DNA from 2 places in the Marinomonas sp. ef1 genome. Region 1 is predicted to be linked to the other one. Evidence: predicted binding sites of a transcription regulator. Region 1 holds the regulator's gene; the other holds the start of a gene.

Region 1 (9,045 bases):
GATCGACTCGTTTTTCTTCAGCAATACGGTGTATTTCGCTTTCTATGCCGCCTTGTGAAATACAGCTTTCTTGAACTGGAACGTCCAATTGGGCTTCAAGGATGGCAATGCGCTCTTTAGCAGTTTCTTGTAATTGTGCTTGAATATCTGTGATATCGATTGGTACATCACCACCATAGGCGTAATTGAGTGATTCAATAACATGGAGTATGGTAAGTTCCGCACCCGTTGCTTTGCATAGCGCGACGGCTTTATTAGCTACTTTAATACTTTCATCAGTTAGGTCAACAGCGAGTAAAATTCTGCTATACATCATAGAACACCTCCAAATTTGGCTCGATTAATTTATTTTAGTTTAAAACTAGAGAGACATTAAAATATGACCGCTCTTATTGTTATTTTTATTACACTATCATTAATGGGGTCGGCGTTATGGATTATGCCTCCTAAAAAAGAGCGTCAACGCATGGCTTTACGCATGCATGCTCGAAAACTTGGTCTTACTGTTCAGCTTACATCAATTGACCTTCCTGACAAGTGGGATAAATCAATGAATAGGCAAAAAACGATTGCCTATTCTTTTTATCGGCTGAAACCTGTAACTTCATTGCCTGATTGTATTTGGCTGCTACCTTATGAAGTATGGAAATATAATGCCCTGCTTAGTGGGTGGTGGTCTAGTGACTTATTTGCACTGGCTGCTGATGCCCAAAAAGCATTAGAAAAATACGGAGCATTGCTTGTAGGGGTAAAAATCACACCTGAGTGTGTGTCATTGTATTGGGATGAGGCTGGTGATGAGTCGGTTTTGGATGAGTTGGCTACACTGGTGTTTTCATTGGCTGAAGTAAAAAGCGTCCCTAATTAGAAATAAGAGTGACGCTTATTATGGTGTTAATAATATTGAATTAAGAATTCTTAGGTATTTCTAGGTTGTGAAGGAGTTCACTCAATACTTCTTCTGGGTTATCACTGGCTTTCATCGCTTCAATTTTAGGTGACAGTATCTGTTTCATTCGATCTGTTACGAAGTTTTTGAGGGTGTTTTTTTCTGGGCGCTCTGTGGCATCGGATTTAATGTGCGACAAAATTACCCCATAAAGAGTTTGTGCTACGCGCATGTCTCCACCAGCAAAGTTTTTATTTGCTTGAACCATTTGGCGATTTAATTGAATCCACAAGTTAAGCCAGCGCAGATATTCGTAGCAGGCTTGATAATGCGTATTACTAATACGTCCTTTTCGGCGTAAATAAAGCAACATTTTAGCAAGTTTAGTAAGGCGCTCTTTGTAGTTGCTTTTTTCTTGGAAGCTAAAAGGTTCAGGTTCTGGATTAAATGGAACGGGGTCGTTATTTCTGCCTTCTTCGGCGGTTGCAATGCGAACTTCAATCTTTTCGGGATCATCGGAATATTGCAGAAGCTCTCGAAGTGTGTCTAGATAGAAATCATAAAGCACATCGGTGGCAATGGTATCGGTATTAATATCTTTTAAACCGCGGATATGTTGTTCGACACGATCCGCGCGATTTGACAGTTGCAATTGTTTTACACGTCTTTGAGTGATTTCTTTTTCTTTTTGATGTGCTCTTGATCCAATGACCACAGATAAAAGTACAATAATGATCAAAAATGCAATTGTTAATATTTGGAGGGTAGCCATGATTGTCCTTAAGCAACGAATTCAGTATGTTAAATAAGAAATACTAAGTTCAGCAAGATATAATATGTGAAACAATACAGGGATCGCTTGTCATATAAAAGGTGTTTGCTTAATATCAGCGCCCCTAGAGATTAAACTTCGTGCAACGTGGATTTGCAGACCTACTTTATTAAAAGGCTTACACAGTTCAATGGGAAAATCACTGGTTATCGTGGAATCGCCTGCTAAGGCGAAAACCATCAACAAATACCTGGGCAACGACTTTATTGTCAAATCTAGTGTCGGGCACATACGTGACCTGCCTTCAGGTACAACTGCCACCTCTACGCCTCAAGAGCGTGCAAAGCAGGCTGCTTTGACGCGTAAAATGAGTCCAGAAGAAAAACTTGAGTATAAAAGTAGCAAATCACGTCAGCAGTTGATTTCTAGAATGGGGGTTGATCCAGAGAGCAACTGGAAAGCTCACTATGAAATTCTGCCAGGTAAAGAAAAAGTTGTCGATGAACTAAAACGTTTGGCAAAAAATGCTGACACCATCTATCTCGCAACCGATTTGGATAGAGAGGGAGAAGCAATCGCTTGGCATCTTCGTGAAGCTATTGGTGGTGATGATAGTCGCTATAAGCGTGTGGTATTTAACGAGATTACAAAAAAAGCCATTAAAGCTGCGTTTGACACGCCATCTGAATTAGACATGGATCGTGTAAACGCTCAACAAGCTCGTCGTTTCTTGGACCGAGTAGTTGGCTTTATGGTGTCACCTTTGCTTTGGTCAAAAGTAGCGAGAGGTTTATCTGCTGGGCGAGTTCAGTCCGTTGCAGTTCGCTTAATCGTTGAACGTGAAAAAGAAATCCGTGCTTTCATTCCTGATGAGTTCTGGGAATTAGATGCAATGCTTGCGACGCCATCGAAAGAAGTCATTAAATTCGAGGCCGCAAAATACCAAGACAAAGAATATCGTCCAGTTAACAAGGCGCAATCTGATGAGCATGTTGCTCGCTTAAATGATGCGAAATACCTCGTTAGTAGTCGAGAAGATAAGCCGACAAGCAGCAAGCCATCTGCGCCGTTCATCACTTCTACGTTACAGCAGGCGGCAAGTACTCGTTTAGGCTATGGTGTTAAGAAGACCATGATGCTAGCACAGCGCTTGTATGAAGGCGGTTATATCACTTACATGCGTACTGACTCGACCAATTTGAGTGTTGACGCGGTTGAGGCGTTAAGAGGGTATATTCTTTCCAGCTTTGGCGAGGCTTATTTGCCTGCTGATCCGATACGTTACAGCAGTAAAGAAGGTGCTCAAGAGGCGCATGAAGCGATTCGACCTTCTGATGTTACCGTACGTGTTGATGACTTGCTTGGCATGGAGAAAGATGCACATCGTTTGTATGATTTGATTCGCAGCCAATTCATGGCGTGTCAAATGACGCCAGCAGAATACACGTCAACGACCATAACTGTTACTAGTGGTGAATACGAGTTTAAAGCTAAAGGGCGTATTTTGCGCTTTGATGGTTATACTCGTGCTATGCAGACGGTTGCTAAAAAAGGCGAAGATAATATTTTGCCTGACGTAGGTCAGGGTGAATATTTGGCTCTTAAAGAATTATTGCCTGAGCAACATTTTACTAAACCTGTTGCGCGTTTTAGCGAAGCAAGTTTGGTTAAAGAGCTTGAGAAGCGTGGAATCGGTCGTCCATCAACTTACGCATCTATCATTTCTACGATTCAAGATCGTGGGTATGTACGTGTTGAAAACCGTCGTTTTTACGCGGAAAAAATGGGTGATATCGTTACTGAACGTTTGGTTGATAGCTTTAATTCTTTGATGAATTTCAGTTTTACGGCCCAAATGGAAGAACAGCTAGACGAAATTGCACAAGGTAATAAAGATTGGATTAAAACGCTTAATGCGTTTTATAAAGATTTTAGCTCGGTGTTAGCTAAGGCAGAGTCGCCAGATGGCGGTATGATGCTGAATGAGCCAACACCGACCGATATTGAGTGTCCGACTTGTTCTCGCCCGATGCAGATCCGTACTGCCAGCACAGGCGTATTTATGTCTTGTTCTGGATATGCTTTGCCTCCCAAAGAGCGCTGCAAAGCGACTATTAATCTTATTCGTGGCGACGAAGCCATTGCTGTAGATGATGAAGAGGGTGAATCTAAAGCGCTTATCAATAAGCATCGCTGCAAGATTTGTGGATCGGCCATGGACAGTTATTTAATGGATGAGCATCGCAAGCTTCATGTTTGTGGTAACAATCCGGCTTGTTCTGGTTACGAAGTTGAAACTGGAGTCTTTAAAATTAAAGGCTATGACGGCCCGACACTTGAATGCGATAAGTGCGGATCAGAGATGCAGCTTAAAACCGGTCGTTTTGGTAAATACTTTGGCTGTACTAATGATGAATGCAAAAACACTCGTAAGTTATTGAAGAGTGGTGAAGCTGCGCCACCAAAGATGGATCCAGTGCCAATGCCAGATCTTGCTTGTCAAAAAGTAGAAGATCATTATGTGCTTCGTGACGGTGCAACGGGCTTGTTCTTGGCGGCAAGTCAGTTCCCACGCAAGCGTGAAACTCGTGCCCCATTGGTTGAAGAATTGCTTCCATATATGGATCAAATAGATCCTAAATATCACTTTTTTGCAAAAGCGCCTAAAAAAGATTCTGAAGGTCGCCCAGCCATTATTCGATATAGCCGCAAGACGAAAGAGCAATATGTCATGACGGAAGAGGAAGGTAAGCCAACAGGCTGGAAAGCATTTTATGTCGGCTCTAAATGGGTGATTGAGGAAGGTAAGAAAAAATGAGTGGTGCCAGTTTAGCTAGCTTAACCAATCAAAAACTAGACACGGCAAGACGCTTTATTAAGCAAAGCCAAGATAGTGATGAAGCGTGGCTAAGGGTCGGGCTGGAAAGCTCGGCTATTTTTCAGTTAAGAAGTGCTCTTAATGGTCTGCTAAAAGAAGTGAATGCAGCGTATTCGTTATCTGGATCTCTGGATGTTGCTAAACTATTAGCTGAGTCAGAAGATAAGCAGATTGTTGTTCCTGTGCTGGCGGAGCTCGCTGATTTGTTGTCACGTACTGATTCTTGGTGCTTTCAATTGAACCAGGCATATTTGGTTCAGTTTGAATGTCGTACCTCTATGTCGTCAGTAGTGCAAAGTGATAGTCTAATTGGCCGTGGAAGTGACGCTGGCGCGTCCGTGAGTTTTTATTTGGCCAAGTTGGTCGAATTGGTGTTACGTTTTAGAGAAGAGTCATCAGAGTATTGAATATGAAAGAATCCTACCTAGAAATTGTTGAGCTGGATAATGGCGATATTGTGCTGCGTCCAGCCAGTGAAGATGGTGAGGAAACCGTTCCACTAGCAACATTGCAGATATCAGATGATACTCGATCTTATTTAAAGGATCGTTATTTTGAATTGGCAAAATGCATGTTCCATGCAGGAATTGATTTTGTTTATTCAGATGATTCGTTTTTTGACGAAGATTCGGAATATCTTGATGACGAAGATTTTCGTCCTAAGATTCTGCATTAAGTCTGTGTTGTTGGTGTGAGGCGTAGGTTTACATAAAAAAGCGAAGCATATGCTTCGCTTTTTTATTGGTATGGTGTTGATGAGGTAGCGGCTACTTAAAGTCCTTGGCGAATCACACCAACTGATAAGCCTTCAATGGCGAACTCTTCGCTTTCAAGGTCGACAATGATGTCATTGAACTCTTCGTTCTCAGGAATAAGTCGAACAATACTGCCTTTTTGTTCGAAACGTTTAACTGTTACTTCGTCACCAATGCGAGCAACGACAATTTGGCCGTTACGCACAGTAGTTGTTTTATGCACTGCTAATAAGTCGCCTTCCATTATTCCGATGTCTTTCATGCTGGTACCTGAGACAGATAAGAAATAATCGGCTTGTGGGGAGAACATATTTGCTGGGATGTTTACATGAGAAGCAATGTTTTCTTGGGCTAAAATAGGGTAACCTGCAGCAACTTTGCCTATGACAGGTAAGCCAAGGTTGTTTGTGGGGTCATCATTTGATGCACGATCAACTAAGCGTATTCCCCTTGACGCGCCAGAAAGCATCTCTATTGCACCTTTTTTACTCAAGGCTTTTAGGTGCTCTTCAGCAGCGTTAGGAGATTTAAACCCAAGCCGGCGTGCTATTTCTGCTCTGGTTGGTGGAAAACCTGTTTCACTAATAAATTCGCGAATGGTTTCTAGTACGTCAGATTGTCTTTTGGTTAATTTAATCATAGGTTATCTGGTTGTTTATACAGTTACTGTTATTATATACAGCATTCCTAACTATACTCAATGATATAAATGCTTTCAGACGAACTAAAAAAACAGATTCAACTTGCATACCGAGCATCTTTGGATGCGAAGTCCCATAAACCAAGGGCTGGACAGCGCCAGATGATTGGTGCGATCGCTCGAACTTTGGGTAACATTAAACAAGACTCGGAAGGCGAGCGCCTTGAAGAAAAGCATGTTGCCGTAATTGAGGCAGGAACAGGCACGGGTAAAACTTTGTCATATTGCCTTGCGGCTATTCCTATCGCGAAAGCTCGTGGTCTTAAATTAATTATTTCTACTGCTACGGTTGCGCTTCAAGAGCAGATTTTGCATAAAGAGTTGCCTGATTTGCTTGAACATACGGAGCTGACTTTTAAGTACACGCTTGCTAAAGGGCGAGGACGTTATTTGTGCTTGAATAATCTTGAGGGCTTCTTGAGCTCAGAAGAGCAAGCAATGGACGATATGTTCGCTGGACTTTTCGAGCAGCACCTTCATTCCGATGATATTAATACTGTTCTTTATCAAGAGATGGATGCTGCTTTGCAAAAAGGTGACTGGGATGGTGATAAAGACAATTGGGCTGGTATTGTTCGTGATCAAGATTGGCGTCGCTTAACCACAGATCATCAGCAATGCACTAACCGTAATTGTGCTAATTATTCCGCCTGCCCGTTTTTTAAAGCGCGTGCTGAAATCGAAGTGGCTGATGTGATTGTTGCCAACCATGATTTGGTATTGGCCGATTTGTCATTGGGTGGTGGCGTGATTCTTACCCCGCCAAAAGAAACCATCTATGTTTTTGATGAGGGTCATCATCTTCCTGATAAAGCGATAGGGCACTTTCGTCATGAAGTTCGTTTGCAGCAAAGTATTACTTGGTTACGCCAATTAGAAAAAAATCTGGTTAACTTGAAGCAAGAGTTAACAGACGATGTCAGTGTAACAGGTCAGCTGCTACTAAAAATCCCACAGCAAATACAAAGTATTGTGAACTTTATCCAATATGCCCAGCAGGGGTTAGCGCCTTATATTCAGGGTTTGGGGTTGGATCAAGAAAATAATCAGCACCGTTTCGAGTTTGGCCAAATTCCAGATGAATTACGCCAGCTGGCATACAGTTTACAGACGTCTTATCAAAAGTTGTTTAACAACATTGAAAGCATCCAAGACGAATGTAAAAAGACTAAACAAAATGAAGGGATGGGTGTAACACCTGAAACTGCAGAAACTTGGCAGCCTATTTTAGGTGTCATTCTTGGTCGCTTAGAGCAATGTATTGGGCTTTGGCGTTTGTATTCTACAGTTGATGATCAAAACTATCCGCCTAATGCACGCTGGCTAGTTTTATCTGGTCAAGGGATGGAGCAAGATATTGAACTGGGCGGTTCTCCGATTCTTGCCGCAAACACATTAAAGCAGCAGTTGTGGGATAAATGTTTCGGTGCGGTAGTGACATCAGCTACGTTAACGGCGCTTAATCAATTTCATCGTTTTAATATGCGATCAGGCGTTCCTCGTGAGAGTGAGTATTTGCGCGTTATTAGCCCATTTAATTTCCAAGAAAATGGGCTTTTGGTCGTTCCAGATATGGAGCATGAGCCGAATAGAGTAGAGCAACATACCGCCGAAATTGTTGCTTATTTAGATAAGCATGTGAACACAGAAAAGGGCAGTTTAGTATTGTTTTCTTCCCGTCGTCAGATGGAGGAAGTGGCTCAGTCTGTGTCTGCAGGATTACAAGAAATACTCTTGATGCAAGGTGAGCAATCTAAACGCGTTATTTTGGATTCGCATAAATCTCGCATTGATGAAGGGAAAGGCAGTTTATTGCTTGGCTTAGCCAGCTTTGCCGAAGGTGTAGATTTACCAGGTGATTATTTGACCTGTGTGTACATTGCTAAAATTCCTTTTGCGGTGCCAGATGATCCAGTCGAAGCAACGCTAGCAGAATGGATTCAAAAACGTGGTGGCAACCCCTTCATGGAAATTACCATACCAGATGCCTCTTTGCGCTTAGTGCAGGCAACAGGGCGACTATTAAGAAGCGAAAAAGACTCAGGTGAAATACATATTTTAGACAAGCGTCTGAGAACTAAACGTTATGGTAAGCAATTAATTAATAGCTTACCACCGTATAAGTATCAGTAGCTTGCTTCAACAAAGCGTAAGCAAGGGGTGATAAAGCTTTACCAATTAGGTACACTCCTTGCACAGATTATTAACCTCAAAACACAATAGAAGCGTATAGATTCCAATATGGAAAACCAAACTCAAGAAGCACCATCAGAAACCACAGCAAAACCAAAACGTACACGTCGCCCAAATAAGGGTCCAAGAAGTAACGATGATAGCCCTGCAAGCGTCCAAGCGGATGCACCGCAATCAAGCAATGAAACAAAACCTGCAGGGAATGCAAACTCTAAAATTTGGTCCATAGAAGATTTTCCGGTTGCTGAAGTTGAAGGCAAGATGCGCTTCCATGATTTAAATCTTCCTGATCGCGTCATTAAGTCTATTGCTGAAATGGGTTTTGAATATTGTAGTGAAATCCAAGCTGAAACCTTACCAATGACTTTGTTGGGTTATGACATTATTGGTCAAGCACAAACAGGTACTGGTAAAACAGCTGCTTTCCTCATCGCGATGATCAGTGACTTTCTTGATTACCCTCTTGAAGAAAAAAGAGCGAATAATTTTGCGCGAGGTTTGATTATCGCACCAACTCGTGAATTGGCGATACAAATAGCTGATGAAGCTGTAAAACTGACAACGAATTGTCATTTGAACGTCGTAACTTTGGTGGGTGGCTTGAGTTATGAAAAACAAAAGATCGCACTAGAAACTGAAAATGTTGATATTTTGGTTGCCACGCCTGGTCGTTTGTTGGATTTTGCTCGTAGCCGCAAAGTGCAATTGGGTAAAGTGGAATGCTTGGTGTTAGATGAAGCTGACCGCATGTTGTCTATGGGTTTTATCCCTGATGTGAAAAGTATTATTCGCATGACGCCGCATAAAGAAGCAAGACAAACCATGTTGTTTAGTGCGACCTTCCCGAAAGATATTCAA
Region 2 (9,045 bases), on a different contig from region 1:
AGAAATCCCTTCCTCCATTAAATTGGCTGCATACCTTTGAAGTATCGGCTCGATGTCTTAATTTCACTCATGCAGCGGAAGAGTTGTGCTTAACTCAAGGTGCCGTTAGCCAGCAGATTCGTTTGCTGGAAAGCCATTTGGGCGTGTCGTTATTTAAACGTCTACCGCGTGGTTTGAGTTTAACGGAAGAAGGGCGTTCTTACTTTCCCGTGGTAAAAGACGCCATTTCTCGTTTAGCTGTCGGCACGAACGAGATCTTTACCCAACATGATAAACAAACCATCAAAATTTGCGGTAGCTTGTCGTTCTTTTCTCACTGGTTAGCGCCCAAACTGGCTGATTTTAGTGAAACTTATCCTCAGTATGATATTCGCTATGTGAGCAATATTTGGGTACAAGCATTAGACGATGAAGACGATATGGAAATTCGCTGGGGACATGGCGAATGGACAGGATTGATCTCGCAGCGACTGACTTGGGATCGCTTGGTGCCTGTTTGTTCACCTGAATTGATGGCGCGATCACCTTTGCTGGAGCCAGCGGATTTAGCGAATCATTCGCTTCTGCATGTTATCGGTTACGAAGAAGGGTGGGGCTATTGGCTGAATATAATGGGTGTGGATAGTGTTGATTCGTCAGTGGGCATGCAATTCGATACGCTTGTCTCGACATTACGCATGGCAGAACTTGGGCAAGGTGTTGCCTTGGCGCGTTCTTCTATGGTTGAAGACATGTTGAATGAGGGAAAACTAGTCGCGCCGTTTGGACAAGGCGTTGAAGCCAGTGAATCGTTTTATTTAGTACGACGATCTGGTGCTGAATTGCATGGTGCTGCGACTGTGTTTTTCGATTGGTTGGTCCGACAAGCTCATCTTGCCAAAAAATAGGTGATCTGTTGATTGAAGCCTTTCGTATAAGTCTCATCATGGTTATTACTTAAGGGCATATTTTGACTCCAGACAATATTTTAACTCCAGACAAGTCAAGAATTATCGAAATGGCTTGGGAAGACCGCACGCCATTTGAAGCTATTCAAACTCTTTATGGGCTTTCTGAGCCTGAAGTTATTTTGTTAATGCGCAGCAATCTAAAATCTAAGGCCTTTAAAAATTGGCGAGCTAGAGTATCTGGGCGTGCGAGTAAACATCTGGCGTTACGCAATCCTGATATTTCTCGTGGTTATTGTAAAACGCAGTATAAAATTCGCGCTAACAAAGGCCATTAGTTATTTGAACCATTATTAGCTTTGGAGTAGTAACGAAAGGGATGCGGCATTACGCAGCATCACTTTCACGAAAATCGACTATCTCGTCATCAAACACAACCGTGCTTTCGTCTTCCTCATAAACCACATCTTCATCGGGTTCTATCACTAGATCTTCCAGCGCTTTTTTAGGTGCCGCTTCTGCTAGATCAAGCTGTGCGTTGGATGCTTTATTCGTTTTTTTAGGTTTCTGAGGACTTTTCTTTTTGTTGCTAAAGACGTCCAAAATAGAGTCTTTGTTCTGTGCGAGATACATGGAAAGCGCTTCCTTTTGGCTATGGTCTCCAGCTAGTTCGCTTTGATCCAAAATCTCATATAGCGCTTCAGCAGTATCCAACAATTTGTCGTACGCATCGGCTTCCGCTTTTGAAGTAAACGTCATTTTTTCGATTCCATCGCGTTCTACAACATATTTGATAATTACAGGCATAATCCACCTCGTGAAAAATAATACTGTATAAATATACAGTTATTTTTCATTGTTTGTCTAGTGCTTTTGTTTGTTGATCCTAGCAATGATTGTTAAAGTAGTAGGCTTAATAAAGGAAACACTTTTTATGCCTGTTGATTTTTCCCAATTAGACTTTTCCATTTTAATGGATCATGTTGAGATTGTTTTAACAGTCGCTTGGATTTTATTGTCTTACATTGTTCGACGTTATACTAAGCGCGCTATTCGACTTCATCAAAAGACAGAACACGATAAAAAACGTCAAAGAATTAATACGGTCGATAATATATTTAATTTGCTTTTGGTTGTCGGTCTGGTTCTCATTTGGTCATCAGAATTACAAAATTTAGCGATCTCAATCGCCGCCTTCATGGTGGCATTGGTTATTGCAACGAAAGAGTTTATCGCTTGCATTGTTGGTGCGTTTTATCGTGCTAGCACACGTCCATATCAGGTTGGTGACTGGATACGTATCGCTAATTATGAAGGGGAAGTAACAGACAGCGACTGGCTATCGACAACCTTATTTGAAGTCGACTTAAAAGGCGGTAGCTACACTTACACAGGCCGTACGACTGTGGTTCCAAATAGCGTTTTGTTGTTGCATACAGTGCAAAATCTGAATTATATGCGCCGTTATGTTACTCATACTTTTTCTATCTCTCGTAGTGCTGATGACGTGAATTTGTTTACGATAAAAGAGCAAATCTTAGAAAAAATTCGCGAGTACAGTGAACATTTTCATGACGTTGCGATACGCTATAACAGCCTTATTGAGAAACGCTTGGACATCAAAATATCCGGCCCTGAGCCGCGAGTTCGTATCACCACGACAGTTGAAGGTTATAATGTTTTTAGTATTTCACTGTTTTGTCCAACTGATGAAGCGGTTGAAATAGAGCAAAAAGTTATCGAGGACTTTATGATATTCTGGTATGAAAAACGTGATATGAATACCAACACAATTGGGGAAGAATAATGCGATTTACTCGTACTTTTGTAACCCTTATTTTGATATCTACTTCTGTGCTTTTGGCTGGTTGCAATAGTTTTCGTGTGAGCGAAGATGACGTGAATAAAGAAGTTGCTAAGCAACTTGCGCAGCCACAAGAAAATCATATCAAGTTTACCTTAGACAGTAATACTCTCAATTTGGATCTTGTTGTGACATCTGCACATATCGACTTTACTGAACGTGATGGCGGTTTAGTGCTGGTTGAGATGATTAGTAAAATGACCGGGACGTTAACCGCGTTTGGCCAGATATTTTCATTGTCAGCTCGGGTAAATCCTTCTTTTGAATCCGGTGTACGGATCGAAGAAGATCGCCTGTACTTGGTCGCGCCAAAAATCACCCAAATTGAGGTAGAAGGCTCAAGCTTTAACGACAAAATGCTGCGATCCACTTTAGGATCTTTGCATGATGATTTTGAAAAGGCACTGGTGCAGTATTTTGATGAACACCCTGTGTATGTGCTGAACCATTCTCCGTTTGAAAAAACCGCTGCGTCTTTGGTGAAGGACATCATCATTAAAGAAGATTCCTTAGAGCTTTCTATATTTTAGATAAGACGGGTCTAGGTAAGTTTCTGCGAAGTCACTATAATGCCCTAATACTATAGAACCAGATGGACTAAGCTCTGACGCTTAATCGTTGAATTAAAAATGAGGAAACAGCATGTCGATTGCAGACAATCAAGTCGTTCAATTTCACTACACTTTGCGTCATGGCGAAGAGTTGATCGAAACCTCTGCGGGTAAAGACGCCGCGGCTTATTTACATGGTCATGGCAATGTTATTCCAGGGCTTGAAAAAGCAATGGAAGGAAAAGAAGTTGGTGATGAGTTTGAAGTGACTGTTGCTTGCGCTGATGCTTACGGTGAGCGTCATGAAGATCGTCAGCAACAAGTGCCTGTAAAACATTTACAAGGCGCGAAACGCTGGAAAGCTGGTATGGTTGCTATGGTGCAAACCGATAAAGGTATGCGTCAGGTGACTGTTGTTAAAGTAGGTTTGAAACACGCCACTGTTGATTTGAATCACCCATTATCCGGCAAAGATTTGACTTTCAATATTCAAATCGTTGACTCTCGTGAAGCAACGAACGATGAAATTGCTCATGGTCATGCGCACGGTATAGGTGGTCATCACCACTAAGAGGAAAGCTCTTTGAGTGTTGAATAGAGTAATCTCTAAAAGCCCCTGTTACGGATGACGTAGCAGGGGCTTTTGCATTTTGGTGCTAGCAATTGGCTGATTTTAATCAAGTAATCGCAGGAAATATTAAAAATCAATAAGAATCGTTATCAACTGCTTGACAGATCTGGCTTTCATGCACATTATTGATAATAGTTATCATTTATATTTTGTGTTTTGGAATTTTAGAGGGCGAAGCGATGAGTCATTATTTAGTGCCATTTTCAGTGCTCGAGCAGACCATTCAAGGAGGGCAGTGTGCAGACTCTCCAGAAGTGCTCTATCATTATTTGAACCTAACAGAAGAGTACGCTGAGCGATTGAATATTACCGATGCGACTTTACTGCATCAAAGAGTGTTCAATGTCTTGCTGGATACGGTTTGCGATACAAGTATCGCACCTCACTGGCGTCAGACTTGTTTAGATAAGGTGTATTTGCCCTTGTCACATCTCAAGCATTTAATTGTAACGTATCAAGATGCTAAGAATTACTTCAAGATGGAGCATAATTTACGGATTCTGAGCCATTATTTTATTTCTTCCTTCGAACAATAAGGACTTTATTTACTAATGAAAATGCGTATTGAAAAAGACAGTATGGGCGAATTAGAAGTTCCTGAAAAAGCACTTTATGGCGCCCAAACCCAGCGAGCTATTAATAACTTTCCGATTAGCGATGAGCCACTGCCTGAAGCCTTTATTCGCTCTCTTATCTTAATTAAAGCAGCGGCTGCACGAGCTAATGAATCTTTAGAATGCATTACACCGGAAATGTCTAAAGCGATTCAAAACGCCTGTGACGAACTATTAAATGCCGACGATCTGATGCAGCATTTCCCCGTCGATGTTTTCCAAACGGGCTCAGGTACCAGCTCGAATATGAACGTCAATGAAGTGATCGCCACATTAGCCAGTGCGTACTATTGTTCAGAGGTAAATGGTTCAGCGGTGAATCCAAATGATCATGTGAACTATGGTCAAAGCAGCAACGACGTGATTCCAAGTGCGATTCATGTCAGCGCGACGTTAGAGTTAACCGGTCATCTGCTTCCAGCATTAGTTCATCTAAAAGACACGATTCTTGAAAAAGGTACTGCGCTTGCGGGTTATACGAAAACAGGCCGAACGCATCTGATGGATGCTATGCCGGTTCGATTGGATCAAACTTTTCATGCTTGGGCTGCACAACTACAAGACAATATCGATAACCTAACTTATCTTGAAAGCAAAACCACTCAGCTTGCCCAAGGCGGGACGGCGGTTGGAACCGGTATTAATGCTCATCCAGAATTTGCTGAACTATTTGCCAAAGAGCTGTCTAATCTAACAAATGTCACTTTCAGCAAGGGTAATAATTTTTTCGCTTTGATTGGTTCGCAAGATACGGCCGTCGCCTTATCTGGACAGTTAAAAGCAGTTGCAGTGACCTACATGAAAATTGCCAATGACCTGCGTTGGATGAACTCTGGTCCATTAGCTGGTTTAGGCGAAATTTCTCTACAAGCCTTGCAGCCTGGCTCGTCTATTATGCCGGGCAAAGTGAATCCCGTGATCCCAGAAGCCACGGCTATGGTTGCGGCACAAGTTATTGGTAACGACGCGGCGATTACTATCGGCGGTCAATCGGGTAATTTTGAATTGAACGTTATGTTGCCAATGATTGCCAAAAATTTGCTAAACAGCATCAAGCTATTGGCAAACAGCGGCCAGCTTTTAGCAGATAATGCTATTGCGACGCTAACCGTGAATGAAGATAAATTGAATCAGGCATTGCATCGTAACCCTATTTTGGTAACCGCACTTAATCCGATTATCGGTTATGGCAAAGCCGCAGAGATTGCGAAAAAAGCCTACAAAGAAGGTCGTCCAGTGGTCGATGTGGCTGAAGAAGAAACCGACCTAAGTCGAGAGGAATTACTTGCCTTACTAGATCCAGCTAAGTTAACTCACGGCGGGATCTAGTACAGGATATATAAGGTTTCCTTATTTGGTTGTTCCCTTACCAAATAACGAAAACGAGCCAGCCTTCGTGCTGGCTTTTTTGTTACTTTGAAATCCTCATGTCAGCATTTCTTTCGCTTTGATCGACGCAAAGAATATTTTTCAAGTATCTATCGCTATCAATACATCAACTCTTCCTTACGTACTACTGAATGTGCACAAAATAATAAATCCTCATCTGTCTATAAAATAAGCGGACACTAAATATTGACTGACTGTTTTCATGGTGGAATAATTTAGTTGCATAGGCAAATACTGTTTAGGCAATTAAATTTATATCTCTTTGACTAGGTTAATCATGACACAACCCCCCCAAGACTCTCATGAGCTTTTATTTAGCAATATTGGTTTTTTGCTCGGCAAAACCAATCAGATAAAAGATCGTTTTCTTGATCAATATCTGGTCGAGGAAGAGATTACATCAGGCCAAGTTAAAGTGTTGTTTAGACTCTACTTATCGAATAATCAACGCTCTTCCGATATTAGCAAGGCCTTGGGTGTGGATGGCGGTGCAATGACTCGAATGTTGGACAGATTAGAGAAAAAACATTTTATTCAACGAATCGCTGATCCTGATGATCGTCGTTCTGTTCTGATTCAATTAACCGACACTGGACAAGTTGTGACATCTCGTGCGCTCCCTCTTGCTCAGGCCGCTATTAATAATTTAACTGAATGTTTAACGACGGAAGAAAAGCAAAACTTACTACATTGCTTAAGCAAAATTGTCAGCTCTTCTCTTTCAGAAGAGTGCCATCTGTCTAATAAGAAGGATGAAAAATGTTAAAGCTGGTGAAAATCACTCCCTTTATGTTGTTATACTTTCTCTATGGTTGTGCGCCACCGTCCAGTATTAAAACGCACAACACCATGGATGATGAGTCATTAATAAGCCACGCGAGTAACTTAGATACGAAGAACTTGTACTCGTCGAATTGGCCAAGTCAATCTTGGTGGTTATCTCTTGAAGACTCCCAACTGAACCAGCTGATAGCAAAGGCGCTAAAAAATAGTCCTGACATCCAAATGGCGAATGCAAATTTAGAAAAAGCATCGGCTTTTGTTATGTCTGCAGACAGCAAATTTGATCCTGTCGTATCTGCCGATGCGGGTGTTACACGCTCTCGTTTGTCTCGTGTGGAAGATTATAGTTACCAAGGTAATAAGTATGGAACCGTCTATAATCTTGGCTTAAATATGAACTACTCTTTTGATCTATGGGGTGGCAATAAGGCCGCATGGATTGCTAGCGTTAATGATCAAAAAGCCGCTGAGATAGATCATCAAGCGGCAAAAATAAATTTATCTTCAGCCATTATTCGTATCTACATACAGCTTGCTAATGCCTATTCTTTAGAAGATTTAGCAAAAGAAGATCTAGAGCGAACTCAGCGTATCGTTTCGATTACGCGGCAGTTATTATCAAATGGCCTAACATCAGACGATCACTTATACACAGCTCAGGGTAATGAAGCCTCAGCAAAACAAGTACTAAAAAACCGCACTCTGTCTATTCAGTTATTAAAAAATGCTTTGGCAACGTTAGTTGGAGCGGGTCCTGATCTCGCTAATACAATTAATCGACCTGATGCACACATGGGCACCAAACTTAATCTTCCGGAACAATTACCTGCTAATTTAATTGCCCATCGCCCAGACATTGTCGCAGCTAAATGGCGCGTTGAAGCGGCAAACAAAAATATTGAAGTTGCTAAAACACGTTTTTATCCAAATGTTAATTTAAGTGCATCGGCTGGCTTTAAAAAGATTGCTGGTGACTCTATGTTTGGCGAAGAAAGTCGTTCTTGGAGTGTTGGGCCCGCCATCTCTTTGCCTTTGTTTACGCAAGGGTTGAAAGCCAACTTGATTGACCAAACTGCTTCTTATGATGCCGCGGTCGCTCAATACAATAAGACGATTGTTAAAGCCTTCGGGGACGTAACGGATAGTGTTTTATCTATTCAATCCATCAATGAACAAATACAAGACGCAGAACAAAGCCTTCAGCTAGTAACTAAAAGTTATCACATTACAGAAAAACGTTATCAATCTGGAATGGGTAGTCAACTTGAAGTTTTACTCATTGAAAATCAATTACTACAAGCAGAGTCAGTAACAACTCAGTTAAAAAACCAACTTCAAGAACAACAAGTTGTGCTTATTGAAGCGCTAGGTGGTGGTTTTGAAGATAGCCAGTCGACATCTGTTTCTAAACAATAATGGTGAACAAAATTATGCAAGATAACGTTGAAAACACAGCGGCACCAAAGAAAAACCAGCGTAAGAAGGGTCTAATAATCCTTTTCGGTATTGTTGTATTGGGTGCAATCGGAACCGCTTGGTACTACGAATCGTTTGTGGTTGGCAATCAAACAACAGATGATGCTTATGTTGAAGGCAATATCGTCTCTATTACGCCAGAAACAGTTGGTACTGTTACACAAATTACCGCAGATGACGGTGACTTTGTCGAAAAAGGACAAGTTTTAGTACGTTTTGATAAAGCCGATGCTGATCTTGAGTATGAAAATGCTAAAGCAAAATTAGCCCAAGCGGTCCGTCAAGTAAGAGCTATGTTTAATAATGTGACGCAAGCCGAAGCCGTTGTCGATGCCAATAAGATTGCCTTACATAAAGCAGAAAGAGATTATGATCGTCGTAAAAATATGGTCAAAGCAGGTGGTTTGTCTCAAGAAGACCTAAGCCACGCAAAAGACATGGTCGATTCGGCTCAAACTCAACTGGCTGTTGCTATCGAGCAATTGAAAGCTCAGTCTTCCATGATATCTGGCACTACCGTAGAAACTCACCCAATTGTTCAATCCGCGATTACGGATGTGAAGCAGGCTTATTTAACCAAACAACGCACTGACATTGTCGCTCCTGTCACCGGATATGTGGCTCGTCGCCAAGTACAATTGGGGCAACGCGTCTCACCAAGTTCAACTTTAATGGCGGTTGTCCCACTTAATGATGTTTGGGTAGATGCTAATTTTAAAGAAACCCAACTAAATAGCATGCGTATTGGCCAACGAGTTTCTTTGATAAGTGACCTTTATGGTGACGAGGTAGTTTTTCATGGAACAGTGGAAAGTTTAGGGATTGGTACTGGCAGTGCGTTCTCTGTTTT

The links. The regulator LexA, encoded in region 1, represses DNA repair genes until DNA is damaged. The targets are predictions, from matches to a motif close to TACTGTNTANNTANACAGTA.
Region 2: the regulator LexA is predicted to act here: its motif matches at 1,716-1,735, upstream of CCS02_RS22575 (YebG family protein).

The regions. Positions count from the first base shown of each region.
Region 1 covers NZ_NHTT01000002.1:299,553-308,597, forward strand. Annotated here, with positions in the region: gene CCS02_RS03800 (universal stress protein) at 1-316, opposite strand, end outside; gene CCS02_RS03805 (hypothetical protein) at 380-868, shown strand; gene CCS02_RS03810 (DNA topoisomerase I) at 909-1,661, opposite strand; gene topA (type I DNA topoisomerase) at 1,852-4,479, shown strand; gene CCS02_RS03820 (DUF6586 family protein) at 4,476-4,946, shown strand; gene CCS02_RS03825 (hypothetical protein) at 4,949-5,215, shown strand; gene lexA (transcriptional repressor LexA) at 5,311-5,934, opposite strand; gene dinG (ATP-dependent DNA helicase DinG) at 6,004-8,127, shown strand; gene CCS02_RS03840 (DEAD/DEAH box helicase) at 8,236-9,045, shown strand, end outside.
Region 2 covers NZ_NHTT01000015.1:70,129-79,173, reverse strand. Annotated here, with positions in the region: gene CCS02_RS18390 (LysR substrate-binding domain-containing protein) at 1-887, shown strand, start outside; gene CCS02_RS18385 (TIGR03643 family protein) at 947-1,225, shown strand; gene CCS02_RS22575 (YebG family protein) at 1,275-1,694, opposite strand; gene CCS02_RS18375 (mechanosensitive ion channel family protein) at 1,822-2,694, shown strand; gene CCS02_RS18370 (DUF1439 domain-containing protein) at 2,694-3,281, shown strand; gene CCS02_RS18365 (FKBP-type peptidyl-prolyl cis-trans isomerase) at 3,394-3,873, shown strand; gene CCS02_RS18360 (hypothetical protein) at 4,113-4,469, shown strand; gene CCS02_RS18355 (class II fumarate hydratase) at 4,485-5,876, shown strand; gene CCS02_RS18350 (MarR family winged helix-turn-helix transcriptional regulator) at 6,214-6,702, shown strand; gene CCS02_RS18345 (efflux transporter outer membrane subunit) at 6,696-8,135, shown strand; gene CCS02_RS18340 (efflux RND transporter periplasmic adaptor subunit) at 8,150-9,045, shown strand, end outside.